3 regions of the Rhizobium sp. ZPR4 genome follow, and region 2 is predicted to be linked to each of the others. Evidence: predicted binding sites of a transcription regulator. Region 2 holds the regulator's gene; each other region holds the start of a gene.
The links. The regulator LexA, encoded in region 2, represses DNA repair genes until DNA is damaged. The targets are predictions, from matches to a motif close to TGTTCNNNNTGTGTTCNG.
Positions count from the first base shown of each region.

Region 1 (3,276 bases), on a different replicon from region 2:
GGCGCGGATCGCCTGCCTGCTGCCGTCGACCTTCTCGACGATCAGGTCGGTGCGGCGGACGCCGAGCCCCTTGCGCTGTAGTTCGGTGACCAGCCTCACGATCAGGCGTCCGACATATTTGTCGATCGTCTCTGGGGCGCCGATGGGTTCGGCGAAGGCACGGCTGACTTCGATCCATTCCGGCGCCCGGATGGGATCGATCGGCTCGGCTATCCGGCCGAACATCTGGTCGAGCCGCCTTCCGATCTCCGGGCCGAAACGCAGCGTCAGCGGCGCCCCCGGCGTAACCGATAACTCACCGATGGTTTTGAAGCCGAGGGTTCGAAGACTGGCGACGATCTCCGGCGATAGCCGCAGATGCGAGAGCGGCAGCCGTTCGACGGCGCGGGCGGTCTCTCCATGCGGGATGATGACGGTCTCGCGACGGGTGGCCCGGGCACAGGCATGAGCCGCTCCCCAAGTATCGGCGATCGCCGCATGGACGGTCAGCCCCCTCGCCCGGAAGCGATTGGCGATCCCGGTCAACATCGGAAGTTCGCCGCCCTGCAGGTGATCGGCGCCTTCCGTATCCATGACGATGCCATCCGTGCCGTCGACGGCGACAATCGGGGAATATTGCGAGAGGGACCAGAGCGCGATCCGTTCGAGCGCTTGCGCATCGGCTGTCGGATCCGCATCGACGAATCGCAGACCCTGCACCATCGCCTGTGCCTTGGCGGCCGGCATGCCCAAACGGATACCCGCTTCCCTAGCCTTTGCATCGGCCGCGGATATAAAGCGCTTGGAACCACTCCTTGCGATCAGCACCAGCGGCCTCTCAGACGATAATTCTGCTCTCTGATCCATGCGCCTGATCCGCTCGATCGGCAGGTCCGGCAGATAGATGGATACGACCCGTGGCATCGCACGCTCCCACGATAAACTCAGCGCACTCACCCGCCTTCACTCTCATCAGTTCCAGCAGCCATCGCGGCCGCCCGACGCCTGGAACCGGTAATTCCTGCGATGGCAGGACGCTCACCCGCCACCGCGTCGTCGACGCCGTCGGCTGCCCGAAATCCGAGGCCTCCCCCTGCCGGCGCCAGCGCCGGACCACCAGACCCATGGTGCCGGTCTTTTCCGCCGCCAGCTGCAGGCGGCGCGAGGCCACCATCGGCAATCGGACGATCTCGCCGACGACGGCGCCAAGGCCGCCAAAGGCCAGGGCCTCTTCCATTGAGGCGAGAACATCTTCCTCGCGGTCGGCTTCGACAAAGATGACGCGACCCGGTTGCAGGCCGGCCTGCGCCAGCGCCGGAAAGAACAGGTCCGGCCGTGTCAGGCACCAGACGATCTTGCCCCTGGTCCGCGCCGCGATGCCGGCGGCAAAGAGGGCAGCGGCTGCTCCATCGACGACCCCAGCTCCGCCACCAGCAAATTCGTGCACCGCGCTATAGGCAAGCCCACCACCCGGCAATACGGCATCGATCTCAGCCACACCGAAGGCGAGGCAGCCGCTCTTCCTGCCCGCGTTTCCTTCCAGTAACGCAATGCGATCCTTCAGATCGGAGATCACCCGATTATGGGCAGCGGTTATCATTCACGGGTCCCTGCGAGGTCGCGTTAGCATCGACGTCCTGTCGGTCAAGTGTATTTGTTCACTAAATGTTCCAACTCGATTCGCGAGTCAAGCAACCCGAAATAGGAATATTATCCCTCTATTTTAGTGGACTTTAAGATTCGCGTTGGGAATCATGGACATGACTTCGAGCGGGCGATGATGAAGCTTTCGGAAAATTTTAGGCAACCAGTCCATCGACGCCCGCCGATTGGCGTTCCAGCGTTTCGTCGGCTACCATGTCTTCAGCTTCAAGGGAGATGGAGCGCCGATGTGCAATCTTTACCGCATGGAAGACAAGAACTGGGTGAACAAGTGGGCTCAGGACGCCGAGAGCCTGATCAACCTGATGCCGGCCTATCAGATGAACCCGGATCAGATGGGGCCGATCGTCCGAAACACCGCGGACGGCAAGAAGCAGCTTGTCCATGCCCGTTGGGGGCTGCCCTCCCCGCCATTCGTGCTCGTCAAAGCCGCCGAGGCCAAGGCCGAAAAACTCCGAGCAAAGGGCAAGGAGGTGGATTTCGAGGAGCTATTGCGCCAGCAGGTCGATCGCGGTGTCACCAATATCCGCAATCTCAAACTCGCCCATTGGAGACGCTGGTTCGGTGTCGAGAACCGCTGTCTGGTCCCTGTCACCAGCTTCGCCGAGCCGGATCCGGCAAGCCAGCAGGACGGCGGTAATGTTCCGAACGCCTGGTTCGCGCGCAACGAAGATAAGCCGTTGATGTTCTTTGCAGGCATCCATGTTCCGCAATGGACATCGGTGCGCAAGGTCAAGGACGGGGAAACGACCGATGATCTCTATGGGTTTCTGACGACGGATCCGAACGACCTGGTCAAACCCATTCACGACAAGGCTATGCCGGTGCTGTTGCTGACCAAGGAAGAGACCGACGTCTGGATGACGGCGCCATGGGAGGAGGCCAAGGATCTTGCCCGGCCATTGCCGGATGATGCGTTGATCGTCACGGCCCGCGAGCCCTATGGATCGACGATCGTCACCAATGAAGGTGAGCTGGTCGATCCATCAGGCTTGCTTTAGCCAGTGGACCGCCGGCGCTTCAATGCAGCGACGCCTGTTCGGACAGGAGGAGTTCGTGCACCGCCGCATCCACGATCTCCTTCAGCCGGCGCCAACCGTAGAGATTCCGTTCGCTCACTCGCTCCTGGACCGCCACCAGCATCCAGCCGGCCGCGGCTGCGTCATCCGCGTTCTTATGGACGTTAAAGTGCATCAAACATGCCTCGATCCGTGGGCGAGCTGATCCGCGGTCGCGATCGATCGTCGCGACAAGTGCCCGTGCCTCCTGGTAGGCTTTTGCTATGCGCCGCTTACTTTGCACTCCACTTTCGACGATTGTTCTGACGGAATAGAGCAAGGCCATCAGCATGTCGGCCGTTTCGTCGGGCACCACCGTCATATACCTCCTGCGACCTCACTTGCTTGGCGATCTCTCCGAGCAAGGAAAACCCGATCCGGTTCCGAACCCACGCCGCTCCGAGACATCGAACATCGGGAAATGCAGCGCGAGCGTTACCCCACTTCCCGGGAATAAATCTACCACCTGCAGTTTGTTCAATATCGCCTTTCATAGTTCTATAATACGTGGTTTTATGAACTGTCAAATGTTGTGTTTCCGCCATGGATGCACGGCAGCGAGTGGCACTGAACCTCA
Region 1 covers NZ_CP157972.1:152,357-155,632, reverse strand. Annotated here, with positions in the region: gene ABOK31_RS35930 (DNA polymerase Y family protein) at 1-903, opposite strand, end outside; gene ABOK31_RS35925 (ImuA family protein) at 818-1,576, opposite strand; gene ABOK31_RS35920 (SOS response-associated peptidase) at 1,869-2,642, shown strand; gene ABOK31_RS35915 (hypothetical protein) at 2,662-3,021, opposite strand; gene ABOK31_RS35910 (helix-turn-helix transcriptional regulator) at 3,243-3,276, shown strand, end outside.
Region 1: ABOK31_RS35925 (ImuA family protein) is a predicted target of LexA. The motif match lies at 1,635-1,652, and genes of this name have one in related genera.

Region 2 (3,276 bases):
CCTTTCGGCATGGCGGCGATGTTGCTCATGCCGCTCGGACTCGACGGGCCTTTCTGGAAAGTCACCGGAGAGGGACTGGAACTCGTCATCGTGATTGCAAGAACCGTAGCCGGTTGGGGAGGCGACATTACCTTCGGCCGCCAGCCGGCCTGGTTGATGCCGACGTTCATTGTCGGCTTCCTGATCATGAGCATCTTGCGGACGCGGCTTCGCCATCTGGGTCTGCTATTGTTGCTTTCATCCGTGGGCTTGGCAGCATTCGGCTCCGGCGTACCAAAACCCGACCTGATGATCTCCGAGGATGGCGTCCTGGTCGCGTTGCGCCAGGATGATATACTCGCGACCAACCGAGAGAGACCGCAGGCCTTCATTTTCGAACAATGGCAAAAGGCATTGGTTGCGGCGGAGCATCAGCCGCCGACTATGCTTCCTGCCGATAGCCGACTGCCACAGATCAGCAAGGCAGATCGTTATAAACGATTGAACAGTGAAGAACAGAAGGCAGTCCGGACGGCAATGGAGGAAGCCCTGGATCGCACCATGCAGGGCAGTTTCGCCTGCCAGAAAGGAGCATGGTGTGCAGCCATCCTCGAAAACGGCGCAATATTGGTCACGATCGAGAACGCAGCCTATCTGCCCTCGGCCTGCGACATGGCGAATATCGTCGTAACGCCAATCCGATTACGGCTAGACCATTGCCGCTCCGGAGCGATGCTCATAACCGGTGCGACATTACGAAAAACCGGGTCCATCGAAATGGCGCTCACCGCCGATAAACCCACTATCTCCGCCGCGTTCGAAAACCCGCAGCGGCCATGGACCAGACACCGAACTTATGATTGGCGCACCGGCAAATTCGATGCACCAAATGCGCAGGCATCACCAATCGTTGACAATTCACCGGTCAGTGATAGCGACGAATAAGGCCGACGAGCTTGCCCTGGACCTTGACGCGGTCTGGCCCGAAGATGCGGGTTTCATAGGCGGGGTTTGCGGCTTCCAGCGCGATCGAGGCACCCTTGCGACGGAAGCGCTTCAACGTAGCCTCTTCATCGTCGACGAGCGCAACGACGATATCGCCGGGATTGGCTGTCGTTGAGTTGCGGATGATCACCGTATCACCGTCGAAAATTCCGGCGTCGATCATCGAATCCCCTCGAACCTCCAGCGCATAATGCTCGCCGGAGCCGAGCATATCGGCGGGAACGGTAATATCGTGCGTATTGTTCTGGATGGCCGAGATCGGAACGCCGGCAGCAATGCGACCCATCACCGGTACGGATGCCGAGCCATTGTGATCGTCATTTGCCACCTTTTGTGGAGCCGGAGGGGCGACAGGCTGTGGCTTGCCGAGGCTGCCCTCGATGACGCTGGGCGAGAAGCCGCGGCGCGGCTGCAGGCTGGGATTATAGGCATCGGGAAGCTTGATGACTTCGAGCGCTCTGGCTCGGTTCGGCAGCCGGCGGATGAAGCCTCGCTCCTCCAGCGCCGTGATCAGGCGATGAATGCCGGATTTGGATGCCAGGTCCAGCGCATCCTTCATCTCGTCGAAAGATGGTGGTACACCGGATTCCTTCATGCGTTCGTGAATGAAGAGAAGCAGTTCCTGCTGCTTGCGCGTCAACATCGTCTTGGAACCCCAGAATCAAGAAAAAACGGTGAAACAAATCCAGAACGGACACTATATGTTCCATATGTGTTCCGCAAGTACTTAAATTTCGGTAAAGCCTTGTCCGGTCAATTAAATAATTATGACTTGCGAATGGACCGGCTGAGAGCAGCAAAGCGATATATCCGCGCTAACCTATCGAAAAATATGGAAAATGTCGTTTCGTTCATTCGCAGGGTTTTGTGACATGCCGGGAATATCGAAGATGTCGACCAATGCCATGTGACATCGCATAAGCCGGCTTTGGGAGAGAATCAGCAATCACTTTTGCGAGATTGCATTCCGCCCATGTCGTGCGCTTCGGGCGTTCACGCTTCCATCTTGAATTGCGCGGGGGATCGGCGCAAATCTGCTGCCGCAGGCAAACAGGAGGAACTATGATTTCGTCTCCGCATCCACTGGATCATCTCGTGCTGCCGACCGTCAACATCGCTCTGGCACGCGAACGCCTCGGCAAGCTCGGCTTCACGGTGGCCCCAGATGCGCGCCATCCCTTTGGCACGCAGAATGCCTGCGTCTTCCTTGCCGATAAAACCTATCTCGAGCCTCTGGGCGTGGCATCTCCGGAGCAGTGCGAGAAGAGCATCGTGGATGGTAATGTTTTCGTCGCACGCGACCAGGCTTACCGCTTTCGGGTCGGGGAGGATGGTTTTTCAGCCGTGGTGTTCGGCACGGATGATGCCGTTGCGGATGATGAGCGCTTCAGAGCGGCGGCAATCTCGGCGGGACGGATGCTGGATTTCTCCCGTCCGATGAAGATGCCGGATGGGACGGAAACCATGGCCGGCTTTCGTCTTGGCTTTGCCGCTGATCTGCGTGCGCCGGATTTTCTCGCATTCTGCTGTCAGCGCATCAATCCGCTACCAGCCGATCGCGGCATGCTTGAGCGGCACGAGAACGGCGTGACCGGCATTGCCCGGGTAGTGCTTTGCGCGCCGAAGCCGGCGGTCTATCGCAGCTTCTTCGAGGAGGTTATCGGTGGCCCGCGCATTGTGGAGCATTCCTTTGGCCTGACGATCAGGGCCGCCAATGCCGATCTGGAGATTTTGACGCCGGAAGGAATGGAGGCATTCTATGATCTGCCTGTCCGTACAGACGATCCGGGGCTCAGGGCGCGCGCAATCCTTTTTAAAACGCGCGATCTTTCCGTGACATCGTCGCATTTCACTGCTAACGGCGTCACCTATACGCGTAAGAACAATCGTATATTGGCAAGACTGGCGCCCGGTCAGGGCGCGCTGTTCGCCTTCGAGGAGATAGCATGAGCACGAATTCCGAAGTGACCGTCGGCGAAGGAGCCTCCAAGGTCCTGTTCTCCAACACCTCCAAGCTCTCGCTGATTGCCGGCCCCTGCCAGATGGAGAGCCGCGACCATGCATTTATGGTTGCCGGCGTCCTGAAGGAGCTCTGCGGCAAGCTCGGCATCGGCCTTGTCTACAAGTCCTCCTTTGACAAGGCCAACCGCACCTCGCTGTCGGGCAAGCGTGGCATCGGCCTGGAAAAGGCGCTGGAGGTCTTTGCTGACCTCAAAAAGGAATACGGCTTTCCGGTCCTGACAGACATCCATACGGAAGAGCAGTGCGCCATCGTTTCCAAGACGGTCGATA
Region 2 covers NZ_CP157967.1:1,326,759-1,330,034, forward strand. Annotated here, with positions in the region: gene ABOK31_RS06550 (ComEC/Rec2 family competence protein) at 1-924, shown strand, start outside; gene lexA (transcriptional repressor LexA) at 905-1,627, opposite strand; gene ABOK31_RS06560 (VOC family protein) at 2,047-2,934, shown strand; gene kdsA (3-deoxy-8-phosphooctulonate synthase) at 2,931-3,276, shown strand, end outside.

Region 3 (3,276 bases), 900 kb from region 2:
TTCATCTTCGTGTTGCCGGGATCTCCCGGTGCCTGCAAGGATGCCTGGGACGGCATCTTGAAGGCACAGCTCGACTACCGGCACATGCCCTGCAATTTCGTGGAGATCATGCCGCGCCTCGACGAGCATCTGAAGCGCGGCGCCGGCTCCAAGTAGATCTTGCGCGCCTGCAGGGCGGCAGGTGGTCGCTATGCCTTCGGCCCCGGCAAGACAGGAATTGATTCCCATTTATCGCCGCTGAGAATGATGCAGCTGCGGCCGGACGCGTCGCTCATCAGCAGCGTCCAGTTGCCGCTCTCGGCCGCGTAGATCTCCATGATCGTATTGGAATCGAGCTTGCCGATGGCGGAAAGCTTTTCCGAAAGATGATCGCCGAGAAAGGCGACGATATCGACGCGCTGAGCGCAGGCAAGCGTTACCTGGGAGGCGGCGACGCGAGGATAGAGGATCGATGTTGCCACGAGGGCCGTTGCAATGAGGCGGGTGAGCATCGTGCGTTTCATAACGCACCTCCTTTCGCCGAAGTCTCGGCGAAAAAGGAGAGTTCCGCTGACCAGTTCCGCCTGATATCGGCATCTTCATGGTCGGCCGCCTGACGCGACACGCGTAAGGTGCCGCCACATGCAAATTATCGCAGCTATTTGCGGGTTTTCAAATGGAATCTCGGACCAGAGCCTATCGCGCCGCCCGCGCCACCCAGGACGGAATAAGCTCGCTTGAAAGCCGCCGACCCTTCTGCCCCTTGGCGAATTCGGCCAGCGGCATGCCCGATCTCGCGACGGCAATGGCCTGGTGCTTGGAAAGCAGCAAACCCAGCTCCAGTGGAGCCGTGCGACGGCCGATTCGCTTCAGAAACGGGCGGCGATAGCCACGCGATGCGGTAAAGCGCGCCGGCACTTTGTTCAGCGAAACATATTCGGCAATCTCATCGATCCAGCCTGCCTGCGGCCGCGCGCCGGGCTCGACCAGCAACAGCCATTCCCCCCTCGCCGACCGCAATATATCCTTGATGTCCCATTGCGAATAAAAGCGGCAGCCGGCAGCATCCGCCACCTTGGATGTGCCGTCCCTGGAACCGTGATCGAGCACGACCACATCGCTGACGAGCCCTTCGACCGCGCCTGCCACCAATGCCGCCAATGTCTGCGCCAGCTCGGGTTCGTGATCCTGGCATTCGATGATGACCGTCAACATTGCCCATTTATAGAGCGGCGCACAATTTATTGCCAGCACCTAACCTTCAGGTCCGAACGTTTAAGAAAAGCATCATACGCCGCCTGAAATTCCCGCAGCCGGCATCGCCAAACACCTCCCGTGAATGAGGTGGAAAGTGGCGTTTCCGGATTTTTGTTCTTGCAATGTTCTCATTTGTCGGATAGGAATTTAATCATCTTAGACGCGGCATGCGATGGCATGAGCCGCCCTGGAGCTACCGATGAACGAGCAGTCCCTTGCAGGGCAGGCCGCTTTCGCGCCTGCCAATACGGCAGATGTTGCCAATGCTTTGATCGCCGATGCCGGTCTCAGGGTCGACGCCGAGCGCCGGCGTGGACGCGGCGCGGGGTTGAACCCGAGCGGTCGGTTCGAGCCGCAGCAGCGCGAAACCTTCGACGATGGCTGGCAGAGCTTCGAAGAGCTGCCGCCCTTCAAGACCGAGGTGCAGGTGGAGAAGCCTCGCACGGCCATTACCCGCAACGAATCTCCCGATATTCCCTTCGATCGCTCCATCAATCCATACCGCGGTTGCGAACATGGCTGCATTTACTGCTTTGCGCGGCCCACGCATGCCTATATGGGCCTGTCGGCGGGGCTGGATTTCGAATCGAAGCTGTTTGCCAAGCCGGATGCGGCCAAGCTTCTGGAGCGCGAGCTGGCAAAGCCCGGCTACAAGCCGCGCGTGATTGCTATCGGCACCAATACCGACCCCTATCAGCCAATCGAGAAGGAATGGCGGATCATGCGCCAGATTCTCGAGGTACTGAACCGGGCGAACCATCCAGTCGCCATCGTCACCAAGTCAGCGCTGATCATGCGCGATATCGACATTCTGAAAGAGATGGCGACCAAGAACCTCGTGCGGGTAGGCCTGTCGGTGACGACGCTCGACCGCAAGCTGGCGCGCACGATGGAGCCGCGTGCTGCGACGCCGCCGCGACGGCTGGAGGCGATCCAGGCCTTGAGCGAAGCGGGCATCCGCACCTCGATCATGGTGGCGCCGATCATCCCCGCACTCAACGATCACGAGATCGAGCGCATTCTCGATGCCGGCAAGGCGGCCGGCGCGCAGGAGGCAAGCTATGTCATTTTGCGGCTGCCGCTGGAGGTGAGCCCGCTGTTCCGCGACTGGCTGCTGCAACATTATCCGGATCGCTATCGCCACGTCATGTCGCTGATCCGCTCGATGCGCGGCGGCAAGGATTACGATGCCGAGTTCGGCAAGCGCATGAAGGGTGCCGGACCGTACGCCTGGCAGATCAGCCGTCGCTTCGAAATGGCGACCCGCCGGCTCGCGCTCACACGCCGTAACATCGCACTGCGCGACGATCTGTTCGTGCCGCCCGATGGCAGCGGCGTGCAGCTGTCGCTGCTCTGATTTTCGATTTTGACCTTCCTTGCGGGGTTTCCCTGAGCCCGCTGGAAAAGCCCCCCGGTTCGCCGCCATGATCCACCGGGGGCTTGCAGGAGATCGGGTGGTGTGCGAGCTTCGCCGCATGTCACGCCGTGCACCACCCGATTCTCCAATGCTCTTCGAGGACGTCCCACTCGTTCCGAGTTTCGAGCTGGAACTGATTGCGCGCCGTGCCGGCCATTGGCCGGTTGCCGGAGCCGATGAGGCAGGCCGAGGCCCGCTCGCAGGACCAGTCGTGGCTGCCGCTGTCATTCTCGACCCCGAACGCATTCCGAATGGTCTGAACGATTCCAAGCAGTTGAGCGCTGCCAAGCGCGAGGAACTGTTCGTCGAGATCCTGGCAACAGCAACAGTCTCCATCGCCTCGTCGAGCGCCGGTCGCATCGACACGACCGATATCCGCAAGGCAAGCCTTGATGCCATGCGGCGCGCGATTTGCGGACTGGCACTGCCGGCAAGCTATGTGCTGACCGATGGACTCGATGTGCCAACCGGTCTTGCCTGCCCGGGCAAGGCCGTGGTCAAGGGCGATGCGCGCTCCTTCTCCATCGCCGCCGCTTCGATCGTCGCGAAAGTGACCCGAGACCGGATGATGGCACGCGCCGGTGTCGTTTTTCCCGCCTATGGGTTTGCTGCCCATGCCGGCT
Region 3 covers NZ_CP157967.1:425,287-428,562, reverse strand. Annotated here, with positions in the region: gene moaB (molybdenum cofactor biosynthesis protein B) at 1-156, shown strand, start outside; gene ABOK31_RS02075 (hypothetical protein) at 189-503, opposite strand; gene ABOK31_RS02070 (glycosyltransferase) at 676-1,194, opposite strand; gene ABOK31_RS02065 (PA0069 family radical SAM protein) at 1,436-2,593, shown strand; gene ABOK31_RS02060 (ribonuclease HII) at 2,712-3,276, shown strand, end outside.
Region 3: ABOK31_RS02065 (PA0069 family radical SAM protein) is a predicted target of LexA. The motif match lies at 1,349-1,366, and genes of this name have one in related genera.